DNA from 2 places in the Pseudoalteromonas sp. JC3 genome. Region 1 is predicted to be linked to the other one. Evidence: predicted binding sites of a transcription regulator. Region 1 holds the regulator's gene; the other holds the start of a gene.
The links. The regulator LexA, encoded in region 1, represses DNA repair genes until DNA is damaged. The targets are predictions, from matches to a motif close to TACTGTATNNNNATACAGTA.

Region 1 (7,819 bases):
GGTAGAGAAACGGTACCACTTGGAAGAGAGAAAACGGTAGGCACGCGACTAGCTTGCTGTGGCACAAAACCCAAATTCACAGCTAGATACTCATCAGTTTCGGAAATTTTAATAATGCCAATTACATCAAAACCGACTCGGCCTTTCACGACTTGATTATCTAAATACCAAACCGCATCGCCTACAAAATTCCCTGTAATCGACACTTCAGCATTAACATATTGCGTTAGCTGCTGGGATGTTACTTGCTGCTCATTAGCTACGCCTAGCGATTTTTCAATCTCAACTTTATGCTGCAACACATGTTTTTGCTGTGCTCTTTGCCACTGCCAATAAGAGAGCGAGCCACATAAAAGAACAACTATTAATGCTGCCAATATGGGGGGTTTTGATCTACCTTTAAAAAGTGCACCTAAATCCATCGGACACCCCTTATGATTAAAATTATTATTGTTGTACTGCTACTACTCGTTTTTCTAAATCTATTTAGAGCTATGCTAGTCATGCTCAAGTCAGAGCAACAAGAGTCGATGGCGAGGCTATTGCAACAAAGAGTTTATGCATCAATAGCTGTAGTACTTCTAATCTGTCTTGCTGCTCAATTTGGCTTTATAAAACTACACTCTTCACCCGTTGTTACAACACATAAACAAATACAAACAGGCACAACCAAACAACATCAACAAAATGCCAATACCAAGCCCCAGCTTGAAAAGCAAAGTGGTTCTTAGCGGTAAAGTGGCCCTTCAACACCCTGATCCATATAACGAAAAGAATAATCGCGCCAAGAGTGACATGAAAGCCATGAAATCCTGTCAGTAAAAAGAATGTATTACCGTAAACCCCCGACTGGAGAGTTAACCCCAGATCTTGGTAAGCGTGAATATACTCTTCCACTTGCAAGGTTAAGAATGCGACGCCAAGTAGTACTGTTAATCCCAAGAACGCCTTTACTTTCGCCCGTTGCTCTTTTTCTAAAGCTACATGAGCAAAGCTAAGGGTTACTGATGATGCTAATAGAATAATCGTATTGATCAGTGGAAGTCCCTGCCAACCCATAGCTTGAGTGACAGTTCCATCTGGAGTTGTGAGCAATGGCCATACAGCTTCAAATTGAGGCCATAAAACCTCATTGGTACTGGCATTATTACTTGCACCGCCTAACCACGGCACAGCTATCATTCGTGCATAGAAAAGTGCACCAAAAAAAGCAGCAAAAAACATAACCTCGGAAAAGATAAACCATCCCATTCCTTGCTTGAACGAACGATCCATTTGGGCAGAATATAACCCATTTTGAGATTCTTGGATCACATTCCTGAACCAACCAAAAATCATATAGATCAGCACAGCAATACCCACGAGCAGTAGCATTACTCCACTATTACTGGTTGATTTAAGTTGAATAATCGTTAAGCCAGCGCCAACAGCGATAAAGAAAAGTGCAAAAGCCCCGACGATTGGCCATGGACTTTGCTCAGGCACGTAATATTTTTCTTGTTCATGGTTCATATTTGAACTCCTCTCGAGCAACTAGCATATTCAGTCCATCACTGTCTTGTTTGCTAACTCGCTCTGTAATATCAAACAACGTATATGAAAGCGTGAGTTCCTCAACATCACTTGGTAGCTCCGTATCTACATAAAACCTCAAGACAAACTCAACTTCTTCTTTGCCTTTCATTGATTGCTGATCAAAACAAAAGCAGGCCATTTTGTGTAAATACTTTGCAGCTTTCCCCGGGGACACTGAAGGGATCGCTTGCAACACACGCTCACTATCACTCAAGTTTTTTGCAATAAATTTGACATCGGTTAGCTTACCGGGTTGAACACTAACCGAATGCTCGACTGCATCGACCTTAAATGGCGCCTGGCTTTGACTATGCGTTGTGAAGCTCACATCTACTTGTCGACTTTGTGCAATTGACTCGCTCTGCTTTGCGATTTCCATGGATGGCTTACCATTTAGGCCTGTGACATCACAAAAAACGTCATATAGAGGAACCAGTGCAAAGGCAAAAGCAAACATACCTAGCGTCAACAAAATAAGCTTCTTAAGCAGGCGGCCATGTTGCATTACTTAATCTCCGGTGGCGTTGAAAAGGTATGATAAGGAGCCGGAGATGGTACTTGCCACTCTAATCCCTCTGCCCCATCCCATACTTTCCCGGAGGCCTGCTCTCCACCTTTTATACATTTATAAACCACTGCAACAAACAACAGTTGAGAAAGACCGAATGCAAACCCTCCGATACTAATGATCGCGTTGAAATCAGCGAACTGTAGAGCATAGTCAGGGATCCGCCTTGGCATGCCAGCAAGACCAACAAAGTGCATTGGGAAGAACAATACGTTCACACTAACCAAGGAGAGCCAAAAGTGAAATTTAGCCAATTTGATATCAAACATGTGCCCCGTCCACTTTGGTAACCAATAATATGCGGCGGCCATTATTGAGAACACAGCTCCCGTAACTAACACGTAATGGAAATGCGCGACAACGAAGTAGGTATCGTGATATTGGAAATCGGCGGGAGTAATCGCTAACATCAAACCGGAAAATCCACCAATTGTGAAAAGTACGATGAATGCAATAGCAAAAAGCATCGGCACCTCAAAACTAATAGCACCTCGCCACATTGTAGCTACCCAATTAAAAACCTTAACGCCAGTAGGCACTGAAATGAGCATAGTTGCATACATAAAAAACAACTCACCAGCTAAAGGCATACCCGTTGTAAACATATGATGAGCCCAAACGACGAACGACAGCAGTGCAATTGAAGCGGTTGCATAAACCATTGATGCATAGCCAAACAGTTTCTTTCTTGAAAATGTCGGTACTATCGTAGAGATTATGCCGAAGGCAGGTAATATCATGATGTACACTTCAGGATGACCAAAAAACCAGAATATATGCTGGAACATAACAGGATCACCACCACCTGCTGCATCAAAAAAGCTCGTTCCAAAGAACTTGTCGGTCAGCACCATAGTTACGGCGCCTGCAAGTACCGGCATAACAGCTATCAGAAGAAATGCAGTTATCAACCAGGTCCAGACAAATAAAGGCAACTTCATCCATGTCATACCTGGAGCTCTAAGATTGACGATGGTCACGATAACGTTGATAGCACCCATAATAGAGCTAATGCCCATTATATGAACAGCAAAAACAAAAAATGCAGTATTGTCATTGCTGTACGTTGTAGATAGTGGCGCATAAAAAGTCCAACCGAAAGCAGGCCCGCCGCCTTCCAAAAATAATGACATCAGTAAAATTGCAAATGCAAAGGGTAGTATCCAAAAACTCCAGTTATTCATTCTCGGTAACGCCATATCAGGAGCACCAATCATCATTGGGATCATCCAGTTGGCAAGACCTGTAAATGCGGGCATTACTGCGCCAAATACCATTATTAGTCCATGCACTGTCGTCATTTGATTAAAAAAATGCGGATCTACAAGCTGTAACCCAGGTTGGAAAAGCTCGGCTCGGATCACCATCGCCATAGCACCGCCAATTAAAAACATGGTTAGTGAGAACAATAAATACAGTGTTCCAATGTCTTTATGATTGGTGGTAAACAGCCAGCGCTTTAAGCCTTTGGGAGCTGTATGGTGTGAATGTTCGTCTACGATGGCACTCATTACTTACCCTCCTCTAGTGTATCTATCTCACGCTGTATTTGGCTTGGCTGAATAACATCGCCAGTGTCATTACCCCAGCTATTTCTTTTATAGGTGATCACCCCCGCGATCTGCTTAATTGTTAATTGCTTTGCGAAAGATTGCATCGCAGTTCCTGGGCGGCCTAAAAGTAGAATATCTATATGAGCTTTAATATCTCCAGTGACGACTTTACTTCCTTTCATTGCAGGGAAGACTCCTGGTAGCCCAAGCCCAGTTGGTTGATGGCAAGCTGCGCAATAAGCCATGTAAGTTTGTTCCCCAACCTCCATTAACTCTTCTTTCGAAAGAGTTTGTTGCGCAACTGCCTGTGACTCCGCCTCTGCTTTTGCTTTTTCAGCTTTAGCATCGTTAAGCCAACTATCAAATTTATCAGGACTTACGGCCTCGACGACGATTGGCATAAAGCCATGATCTTTGCCACATAATTCAGCACATTGGCCTCTATAAATTCCCTCATCGTTTACCTTTGCCCATGCCTCATTTATAAATCCCGGATTGGCATCCTTCTTCACCGCAAAATCAGGCACCCACCAAGAATGGATGACATCATCCGAGGTCATCAAAAAGCGGACTTTCCTATCTGTAGGAATAACTAAATGCTTATCAACTTCAAGCAGGTAATTTTCATTTTTTTCTTTAAGATCACTAATTTCATCTTTCGAAGTAGAGAGCAAAGAATAGAACTCAACATCATGCCCCATATACTCATAGTGCCATTTCCACTGAGAGCCTGTGACCTTAATGGTCAGATCAGCTTTACTCGTGTCTTCCATAGCAATAAGCGTTTTTGTGGCTGGTATTGCCATACCAATGAGTATCAGGAAGGGAATTGCAGTCCAAAGTATTTCCACTTTGGTGCTTTCATGAAATTGCGCCGCAACGACGCCTTTTGACTTTCTGTGTTTTATAAGCGCCCAAAACATAATCCCAAATACAATCACTCCAATGACACAACATATTAGAAATATGGTCATGTGAAGCTCATACACTTGATGACTAATGTCTGTAACACCTTGCCTCATATTATAAGCGCTGTTAGCAAGTGAGGGCATGGCGATTAGCACCGCGATGAATGCTACAACTAATCGACAAATTTTCATTTGACGTCTCCTTCAAGACAACTCGTGGTTGTCTCTTGTTATTATTGGATGACTGTCATATTGTCTATTTGTACATAGACTTACTGCACGACTATTAACCAATTAGTCAAAAAACAAACAAATTGCAAGATTTTCGAGAAGACCGACTTTAGAATCAAAACTGGGGACTATAGGGAGTAAAACGAAGAATGATGAAAAATAGTGTATAAAGATCAGAAAACTAAAAATATTACTAAATGATTAAAGTCACTATAATTATCTAACTTTCACACAGTTAGAAAAGTTAATTATTACTTTCTAAACAAAATATAGTTAAAGCAAGCGCAACTTTATATTTAACGCTACGCTCGCTCTCATAAACTACATCCAGTCTGCACTTCGGATAACACCGACAGCTAACCCTTCAATGGAGAAATTTTGATGTTCTAGATCTACTTCAATCGCTTTAAATTCTTCATTCTCAGCATGTAAAAAAACTTTCTTTCCTTTCTTTTCAAGGCGTTTAACAGTCACATCTTCTTCTACACGAGCAACTATCACTTGCCCATTTTCTGCCACTTGAGTTCTGTGAACAGCCAATAGGTCACCATCTATAATACCAATATCCTTCATGCTCATACCATTAACTCTCAAAAGGTAATCAGCATTAGGTTTAAAAAAACTAGCATCTACATTACAGTGGCTTTCTACATGTTGCTCTGCCAAAATAGGCTCACCAGCAGCAACACGACCAATAATAGGCAAACCAAGTTGTTCTGATTCATCCTCTACAAGTCGAATCCCTCGGCTTGCGCCTGGGACCATTTCGATAACTCCCTTTTTCGCAAGCGCTTTCAGGTGCTCTTCCGCTGCATTTGCACTCTTAAAACCCAAAGCATCAGCTATTTCAGCACGAGTTGGAGGCATGCCTGTATCTTTTATGAATACTTTTATTAATTCAAAGATTTGTTCTTGTCGTTTTGTTAGAGGACGCATTAACTGGTATTCCATACAGTGGTTTATTTACTGTAAGTATATACAGCTCAAAAAAAATCGCAAATGTTTCTTTCTTCGCCATATTTTAAGTGTATTTATTGATAGCATTAATTAGATCAGCATTAAACAAGAAGCTTCAGAGCATAACCTACGACTCTACGAAATAAGGATTATTAAGTTTTAGGGCTGATAAATCACCTCCTACCATTTTGCACTGTGCTGATACTGTGGTAAGAGTGAGTTTATCTCGCGAGGTTTTCTATATCCCAAACAGCAAAAAACCCTTCGCATTACTGCAACGGGTTTTGATGTACATGGTTTTTTGCTGGAACTTCATTGCAAGCCATCGGCGGGTAAACCGCCTCCTACCAGAATGGCTTACTTTATGGCAGCAGGCTCATGTTGTGGGAGCGAGTTTATCTCGCGATGTGTTGATTGGCTTGTGAGGGTTTCTATATCTCAAATCTCTATACCCCAAACAGCAAAAAACCCGTCGCATTACTGTAACGGGTTTTTATGTGCATGGTTTTTTTGCCGGAACTTCATTGCAAGCCATCGGTGGGTGAACCACCTCCCACCATGTTGCACTGTGCCTATACTGTGGTAGGAGCGAGTTCACCTCGCGAGGTTTTTTCCAGAACTTCATTGCAACCCCTCGGCGGGTAAACCACCTCCCACAATGTTGTACTGTGCTGATACTGTGGTGGGAGTGGGAGTAGGAGCGAGTTTACCTCGCGAAATTTTCAAATCACACATAGCAAAAAACCCGTCGCATTGCTGCAACGAGTTTTGATGTACATGGATGTTCGAATGTCGATGAAGTTCATGGATGAACGCTTTTCATCAACCTCTTATTTAGCCCTGGCTCGCTACGAAGTAGGATGTTCTCATTTTTTAAATAGAGAGTCACATGGGTGATCCACACTATCATTGACCGGGGCCGACCCTTCGGCTGTTTTGTTTCACTTCTGAGTTTGGGTGACGAGAAACCGAAGCACCGCTTCGCAGTTCGAGGAAGTGAGCGCAAGGACGCGCGAAGGGGAGATGCTACATGGAAGTACTTTACCCCAAACAGCAAAAAACCCGTCGCATTGCTGCAACGGGTTTCTCTTATTTGGCCCTGGCGATGTTCTACTTTCACATGGGTAATCCACACTATCATCGACGCTGTTTTGTTTCACTTCTGAGTTCGGCATGGGGTCAGGTGGGTCCAAAACGCTATAGTCACCAGGAAATTCTGTTCATCAATGAAGTCTCCTTCATCAATGTAAATCTGGGAAAAAGCTATTAAATTCTTTTGTCTACTTTAGTCTATTAACTTCTGTTAGCTAAGGCCTCCATGGATGGAGGTCATGCTAGGAATTGTCTGGAACAATTCTAGTAAACCACTTTGGCGTTGTATGGTTAAGCCTCTCGGGTAATTAGTACGAGTTAGCTTAATGCCTCACAGCACTTCCACATCTCGCCTATCAACGTTGTAGTCTTCAACGGCCCTTCAGTTGACTCTAAGTCAAAGTGAGAACTCATCTCGAGGCCTGCTTCCCGCTTAGATGCTTTCAGCGGTTATCAGTTCCGAACGTAGCTACCGGGCAATGCAATTGGCATCACAACCCGAACACCAGCGGTTCGTCCACTCCGGTCCTCTCGTACTAGGAGCAGCCCCTCTCAATTCTCAAACGCCCACGGCAGATAGGGACCGAACTGTCTCACGACGTTCTAAACCCAGCTCGCGTACCACTTTAAATGGCGAACAGCCATACCCTTGGGACCGACTTCAGCCCCAGGATGTGATGAGCCGACATCGAGGTGCCAAACACCGCCGTCGATATGAACTCTTGGGCGGTATCAGCCTGTTATCCCCGGAGTACCTTTTATCCGTTGAGCGATGGCCCTTCCATTCAGAACCACCGGATCACTATGACCTACTTTCGTACCTGCTCGACGTGTCTGTCTCGCAGTTAAGCTTGCTTCTACCATTACACTAACCGTACGATGTCCGACCGTACTTAGCAAACCTTCGTGCTCCTCCGTTACTCTTTGGGAGGAGA
Region 2 (7,819 bases), 2.2 Mb from region 1:
GTGTGTGTTTCCATTTTTTATTATGCAACCCTGCTTTGGTGCAGGGATCGCAGCATCTAAATTACCAGAGCCGAATAAGGCAAGGGTAAAAAGTATGACAACACATTTGATTTTTGGCTTTGGATTGTTTTTAAGCTCGTTTATATATGTAAGCTTGTTGTGAGATAACACAATAAAAGGTGGTGGAGGGAGCTGGATTCGAACCAGCGAAGGCTGAGCCGTCAGATTTACAGTCTGATCCCTTTGGCCGCTCGGGAACCCCTCCATCATTTGGAGCGTTTACTTTAAAAGTGGTGGAGGGAGCTGGATTCGAACCAGCGAAGGCTGAGCCGTCAGATTTACAGTCTGATCCCTTTGGCCGCTCGGGAACCCCTCCATACATTTTAAAGCGTTACAATTTGAAAGTGGTGGAGGGAGCTGGATTCGAACCAGCGAAGGCTGAGCCGTCAGATTTACAGTCTGATCCCTTTGGCCGCTCGGGAACCCCTCCGAAATTGTAACTGTTGTTTATGGTGGAGGGAGCTGGATTCGAACCAGCGAAGGCTGAGCCGTCAGATTTACAGTCTGATCCCTTTGGCCGCTCGGGAACCCCTCCGAAATTGTAACTGTTGTTTATGGTGGAGGGAGCTGGATTCGAACCAGCGAAGGCTGAGCCGTCAGATTTACAGTCTGATCCCTTTGGCCGCTCGGGAACCCCTCCTAAACAACGGCGGTGATAATAACAAAGTTTTTTTCGAAGTAAAGAAAACTACTAAAGTTTTTCGGAAAAAGGCCGATAAATTCATAATTAGCAAAATAATCGGTTGGAATACATGCAAATTGATGGCGTTTTAATCAGTGAGTCGCAATTAGGGTCCGCATTGAACATTAGTGTTCATCAGACGCGCTCTGCCGATTTTGCCATGCTGTTATCTATGCTATCAACTGATGCATTAGATTTTAGCCAATTTCACCTACCAAAATCTGAAGCTGCTGCAAAAGATAACTCAGAAGAAACACTAAAGAAGCAATTTGAAATAGGTCCACAAAAGCCGCTTGCGCCAAAAGAGTACAATATGCTTATTGGTCAGCATAACGCGCAGCTGGTATCTATGGGGGCGATGGCAACCTTGCGATTGCAAGAAAATTTAAATCCAGAACCTTTTGCCGCACGAAATGATAAAAAGCATATTCCACTCGACGTTGTAGAAAATTTGGAACCAGCGGTTAAAAGGCGTTTGGCGAGCGCGCAAGGTAAACTGGCCTTAGTTGCTGATAAGGCAATGGATGCGGCTGGTTTTTATGATCAAATTGCAACGGGTGATATGCAGAGTATGTTACGCGCGACGGCGTAACAACATTAGCTGCTTTTGCTCCTTCAAAATTGAGCAAATTTAAGACAAACTGGTATTAAACTTGTCATTTTACAGCTCTTTGCTTCGTTACTAGACTGACATAAAACGCTATGCTTATCGTGCTTCATGTCTAATACCAATTGAATTAATTCTCTAATCAATTTGAAGGGTGAAATAGCATATTAGCTTCGTTAAAAATTTCTCATTTAGAACAACTAAATAGCAAAATTTTTGCCTTGCTACTAAAGCTATTTCCCCGCTTCAAGATAGATCATTTACTTAATACAACTGGTATAAGCTAAACGGCCTTTAATCATCCTTAGCTCGTTTCAAGCCTTTTTTATTGCTTTGTATCTAATCTCTAGTTCAGACTATTTTAGCTACCGTGGCACTTTTTATACTTTTTATCACTGCCGCACGGACAGAGGTCATTTCTGCCTATCTTGGTTGTAGGCGTATCGTACAATTCACCATCTAAGTAATACCATCTGCCTGCTTCGGTAATAAAATTTGACCGCTCATGGAGTATATAGTGTGTGTTTTCTGCGATATAGTGCGCCTTAAACTCAACAACCCCCTGAGTAGCTTCTGCTACTTCTTCTAGCACTTCCAATTTTATAAAGTGTGCATAATTAGCAAATGCAGCAATATCGTCGATATTGTTTTGTGCTTGTTTAGCCTGGGCGTAGGTGTCATGAATATACTTTGCATCTTTTAAGCAGTATGCAGTATAGCGAGAGCGCATTAGTATTTGTGGACGCTCTGCGAATTTTTGTCCCTTAAGGTACGGCTCACAACATTGCGAATAGGGAAGGGATGAATTGCAATAACAAGACATAAAAACTTCAGTTTTAACAAATTTATATCCTGTTATTGTAGCTTGTTAAGCGCTTTGAAAACAGTGGATCGCAACGTCAGATACCGGCAGTTCCATTTTGTTGATAGTTTGCACTGATGCAATATCAGTCCAAATCACCACTGCAGCGAAATTACCATTGCTGATAGCACTTTTAAGTACATACTCAAGGTCGTATATGTGCTTTTGCCTAATGACGAGCAACTTACTTGCATCAACTGAAGCGCTTTCTAGTAGTGACTTGTTTGGTACATTATCGGGTGCAACGAGTAGCGTCCAGCCTTGTTTATGCTGACATTTATGTAAAACTTTAAGTAACTCTAAGCTAGCGACGATCTCATCTTCAACTATCACATTATTGATTTCGTTAAGTGTGTAATAAGTTGAATTGTTTGGCTGTAGAAGTGCATTGCTGTGTAACATAATTGTCTCACTGGTTATCTATACAGTATGTGTATACAGTAGTTTATACAGTGTGTGAATGCAAGGAAAATTGCTAGCTTTTTAATCAATATTCAAGCTTAATTTTTATTTAGTTTAAATTTTCAATATAAAACAAGTGGTTGTGATTTTTTTGAAATGAGAGCTTAATTGACGAAAGTTCAGTATGAGTAAAGCAAGGAAGTTTTCTCAGCTGCGATACAGTAGTTTTCCTACTGTATCATTTTGATCGTCGCAGAGGGAAAGCGTACGTTTACTTAAGAGAGGCTTAGCTACGCCTAGCCTACGTTTTTTTGGAGAGTCAAATTTAATTTACTGGCTAATATGCTGTAGTTGATGAATTTGCTCGTAAAGTGTTGCAGCATAGCACTGTGCATCTCTAAAGCGCTTAGTTGTAAGGAAGCGGCGTACATCTAGTAGTACCTGTTCGGCGCCTTTGTGCCCTTGGCTGCTGGCCAAACTTAACCAAGCGGCTGCATGAAAGGGGCTGGGTGGCACTCCTTGACCTTTCATAAACAACAAACCTAAAAAGAACTGTGCCTTCAAATCACCAGACATCGCCGCCAGTCTTAGCCATTTTGCCGCAAGCGGAAAAGATTTTTCTTTTAGGTAATAGAGGCCTTTTTTCAAAGCTTGGGTATTGTCGTGAAGATCTGGGAATTTTGCGTCCGCTTTTAATGGTGACGTTACAAATTCAAGCACATTCAGCAGCTGCTGTTCTAAGTCATGGTTTGCTGAGTTGTCGGTGCTATTTTGATCCATATCTTTATTCGCAATAATGTTGATAAGCAGAGTGTAGCTGAATTTTAACTATTTTGTCCGAGTTTTAAAGTGATTCGTGTTAAAATCCAACCACTTGTTCCTTAAATTTGTAATTTTAGTTATGCTCGAGCGGTTATTTTCACTGCAAGCTATGCACACCAATGTAAGAACTGAGGTGATTGCTGGCTTGACGACATTCGTTACTATGGTTTACATCGTTTTCGTAAACCCTGCAATGCTAGCAGAAGCTGGCATGGATCACGGCGCTGCTTTTGTAGCAACTTGTATCGCAGCCGCAATCGGCTGTTTTATTATGGGGCTATGGGCAAACTATCCGTTAGCGCTTGCGCCTGGAATGGGCTTAAACGCCTTTTTTACCTATGGTGTTGTGCTTGGCATGGGCTATACATGGCAAAGTGCATTAGGCGCGGTATTTATGTCGGGCTGTTTATTTCTATTTTTGAGCGTATTCAAAGTTCGCGAGTGGGTGATCCAAGCCATACCTATCGTGCTAAAGCGTGCGATCGCGGCAGGTATTGGCGCATTCTTAGCGTTAATCGCGCTAAAGAACGCGAAAATTGTTATCGCAAGCGATGCGACATTAGTACAACTTGGTGATATCACTTCTCCCGGCCCGCTATTAGCCATTGCGAGCTTTTTTGTGATTGCGGCGCTTATGTACCGTGAAGTCAAAAGTGGCGTGCTTATCAGCATTTTAATGGTAACGGGTATTGCGTGGGGGCTTGGGCTTGTAGATTATCACGGGGTTGTTGATATTCCCCCAAGCATCGCGCCGACCTATATGCAGTTGGATTTGAGCGGAATTTTTGAGCTTTCCATGCTTAGCGTGGTGTTTGCATTTTTATTTGTCGATTTATTTGATACCAGTGGCACATTGGTTGCGGTGACTCAAAAGGCCGGATTATCTGACGAACATGGTCGCATGCCAAGGTTGGGTAGGGCACTGTCAGCTGACAGCACTGCGACGATTGCAGGCTCAGTGCTCGGTACTTCAACGACGACTTCATACATTGAATCAGTGTCGGGTGTATCTGTCGGTGGTCGCACAGGACTGACGGCCGTGGTCGTGGGGATCTGTTTCTTACTCATGATGTTCTTTGCGCCATTGGCACAGATGGTTCCTGCATATGCGACGGCAGGCGCGATACTGTATGTGTCGGTATTAATGCTACAAAACCTAAAGTTGATTAATTGGGATGAAATGAGCGATGCTATTCCGGTCAGTGTTGTGTTACTGATGACACCGCTTACGTTTTCAATCGCACATGGTATTGCTTTGGGTTTTATTTCTTATACGGCAGTTAAATTGGCGTGTAACAAAGCAAATGAAATCAGTATCAGCGTTTGGGTACTGACCCTACTTTTTATCTTAAAGTTTGCTTTTGGTTAAGCAAGTGGGTTTACTCTCTTTGTAATAAAAAAGGCTGGGAGACCAGCCTTTTACGTAAATTATGGTGTTACCACTTCTTCTTCGGTGCAAACAGGACGTCCAAGTCGTCTTGTTCTTGCTCTGCTTTCTTTTTCACCGCTGATGCGTTAGACGCTCTAAGTTCACTGCTGATCTCTTCTAAATAACCTTCGAGCTGTGCTTTTTTCTCTTTTACATAGTCATCATTGTATGAGACGGCGCAAATTGTAGCGTAAGCTTTTTCAAAGTATTGTCTTGCTGAACCGACCATGTTTGCGGTTCTCGCTGAAAGCCCTCGTTTTATCTGGCTTTCAACATTGATTTTAAGCTGAAAGCGCTCCAGCCTACGGTCTTCATTAACGAACAGTTGAGTGTCTACTTTACCTTTACTATGCTCTGAGCGTAGTAGTTGGCGTAATTTTTTTATGCCTTGAACTAATGCGATAATTTGTTTGTCGTTGTCTGGAAGTGCTATCGAGTCTGAGTCAGCTGCTTTTTCAGGCTGAGTATTTAAGCGCTCTTGCGACTCGTGTAAGCGACTTTTTAATTCTTTCGAAGTCGGAGACAACTCCACCATTGCGGCTAAAGCATCGTGCACGCGGCGCTGAATAATACGGATCATGACTTCAGACATCGGAATATTGCTGCCATTCATGATGACGTCTTCCGCTTCTTCTATTACGCGTTTTTGCTTAGCAAGTTCTTTGCGTCTCTCCGCTTCTTGTTTCTCTTTATGTTGCTGGATAGCGCTTACCCAAACTGCTATGACGATAAGTGCAACAATCAACATTATTATAATAGAAACAAACATACTGAAATCTCTTTCATGTAACCACCAGTGTAATTTTTTAATCTTACATGAATTCGTACTATTCTGAACAGGTTTACGACAATAACCTGTAAAAAAGATAAAGAATTCATTATTTTTTAGTATAGCCGATGCCTAAATGAGCGGTTAGTTTTAGTGAAAGATAGTCGCCAGATTTAGCTCGTGAGTTTGCAAAAGCGTGTCACAATATCCGCTATTTGGCCAAATGACTGTCGGAGCGTCAGTGAAAATGCTGATATTTAGTACCTCTTGGCTACCTCATTTTTACCAAATGTGCTAGCCTACATAAGGTCGTAACAGGCGGTTTTTATCGCTTTGCACTAAACTCGCTAACAAAAAGCGGTTTTGCTATGGGCTGATGCTCAACATCAAGAGATCATAAGAATAAAAGCAATATGAAATTACAACAATTGAGATATATCGTCGAAGTGTTGAATCACAACCTTAATGTGTCAGCGACGGCGGAAAGTTTATATACCTCTCAACCTGGTATTTCAAAGCAAGTGCGCATGCTTGAAGACGAGTTGGGGGTACAAATTTTTGGCCGTAGCGGTAAGCACTTAACGCATGTTACGGGCGCGGGTAATGAAATTATTAATATTGCTCGTGAGATCCTCTCTAAAGTGGAAGGGATCAAAGCGGTTGCAAATGAACATACCTTACCAGATCAAGGTAAACTAAACATCGCAACGACGCATACACAAGCTCGTTACGCGTTACCTCCTGTGATCCAAGGATTTATGAAAAAATATCCTGCGGTTTCTCTACACATGCATCAAGGTACGCCACAGCAAATCTCTGATGCTGCCGCTCGAGGTGATGCTGACTTTGCTATTGCTACCGAGGCGCTGCATTTGTACAGTGATCTTGTCATGCTACCTTGCTATCACTGGAATCGTAGTATTGTGGTCGCCAAAGACCATCCTCTTGCACAAAAAGGCAGTGCACTGACGGTGCAAGACGTCGCTAAATATCCGTTGATCACTTATGTGTTTGGTTTTACTGGCCGCTCAGAACTGGATAAAGCATTTAATGCTCATGGTTTGGAGCCACACATCGTGTTTACTGCAACAGACGCCGATGTGATTAAAACCTATGTAAGATTAGGGCTCGGTGTTGGCGTATTAGCGTCAATGGCACTTGATGAAAAGTCTGATAGCGACTTAGTTTGTATCGATGCAAGTCACCTATTTGAAGCAAGTACGACGAAAATCGGTTTCAGAAAAGGAAGCTTCCTAAGAGGCTACATGTACGATTTTATTGAGCGATTTGCACCGCATCTCACAAAAGATGTGGTAGAGCGTGCAAGTTTGCTACGAAATCAAGATGATATCGACAAGCTATTTGAAGGTATGACGCTTCCAGTAAAATGAAGTACTTGAAAAGAATATGAAAAAGGCCTCAACAGAGGCCTTTTTCAATACTGTTATTCGTACCGGAGCGGATCTGTTGCGTGGTTTAGTTCAAACGCTTCGAGACGCTCTTGGCAAGCACCGCACTTACCACATGCTTTTTCGCGGCCGTTGTAACACGTCCAAGTGTCAGCGTAATCTAATCCCATTTTTAGACCGTCAGTCAGGATATCAATTTTTGAGTTGTTAAGATAAGGACTGACAATTTCAACCGCGTCGTAGTTCGCAATGCGACAAACATCATCCATCTTTTTAACGAACTCTGGGCGGCAATCTGGATAAATTGCATGATCGCCAGAGTGAGCACCGTAAAATACCTTATTTGCTTTTAGAGAGACAGCGTAACCTACCGCAAGAGAAAGCAAAATCATATTGCGATTAGGCACAATCGTGCTCTTCATGCTCTCTTCTTCATAGTGGCCTTCTGGCACGTCGATGTCATCTGTTAGGCTAGAGCCTGACAATAATTGATTGATAGCCGAAATATCAACGACCTTATGAGCAACGCCGAGTTTTGCACATACGTCAGCGGCAACTTGTAGCTCTTTTACATGTCGCTGGCCATAGTTAAAAGACAGTGCATAAACCTCATGGCCCTCGCGGACAGCCTTGTTTAATACAGTGTAAGAGTCCATTCCACCGGAATAGATTACGACAACTTTTTCGCTCATAGGTGATTTGCCTCGATTTTGATAGAGGTTTACTTCAGGGCGCGATATACTACACGGCCGCTGGAGAAATGACAATTTTCTCGCG

Region 2: QSH61_RS07545 (SulA-like leucine-rich domain-containing protein) is a predicted target of LexA. The motif match lies at 2,635-2,654, and genes of this name have one in related genera.

The regions. Positions count from the first base shown of each region.
Region 1 covers NZ_CP127855.1:3,993,101-4,000,919, forward strand. Annotated here, with positions in the region: gene QSH61_RS17430 (SURF1 family protein) at 1-422, opposite strand, end outside; gene QSH61_RS24350 (DUF2909 family protein) at 435-731, shown strand; gene QSH61_RS17435 (cytochrome c oxidase subunit 3) at 637-1,512, opposite strand; gene QSH61_RS17440 (cytochrome c oxidase assembly protein) at 1,502-2,080, opposite strand; gene ctaD (cytochrome c oxidase subunit I) at 2,080-3,654, opposite strand; gene coxB (cytochrome c oxidase subunit II) at 3,654-4,796, opposite strand; gene lexA (transcriptional repressor LexA) at 5,157-5,771, opposite strand; rRNA gene rrf (5S ribosomal RNA) at 6,890-7,003, opposite strand; rRNA gene QSH61_RS17465 (23S ribosomal RNA) at 7,172-7,819, opposite strand, start outside.
Region 2 covers NZ_CP127855.1:1,825,962-1,833,780, forward strand. Annotated here, with positions in the region: gene QSH61_RS07505 (DUF2938 domain-containing protein) at 1-163, shown strand, start outside; tRNA gene QSH61_RS07510 (tRNA-Tyr) at 181-265, opposite strand; tRNA gene QSH61_RS07515 (tRNA-Tyr) at 292-376, opposite strand; tRNA gene QSH61_RS07520 (tRNA-Tyr) at 406-490, opposite strand; tRNA gene QSH61_RS07525 (tRNA-Tyr) at 511-595, opposite strand; tRNA gene QSH61_RS07530 (tRNA-Tyr) at 616-700, opposite strand; gene QSH61_RS07535 (VC2046/SO_2500 family protein) at 813-1,334, shown strand; gene QSH61_RS07540 (YchJ family protein) at 1,711-2,172, opposite strand; gene QSH61_RS07545 (SulA-like leucine-rich domain-containing protein) at 2,218-2,613, opposite strand; gene QSH61_RS07550 (tetratricopeptide repeat protein) at 2,944-3,393, opposite strand; gene QSH61_RS07555 (NCS2 family permease) at 3,515-4,804, shown strand; gene QSH61_RS07560 (hypothetical protein) at 4,872-5,633, opposite strand; gene cysB (HTH-type transcriptional regulator CysB) at 6,047-7,024, shown strand; gene queC (7-cyano-7-deazaguanine synthase QueC) at 7,078-7,734, opposite strand.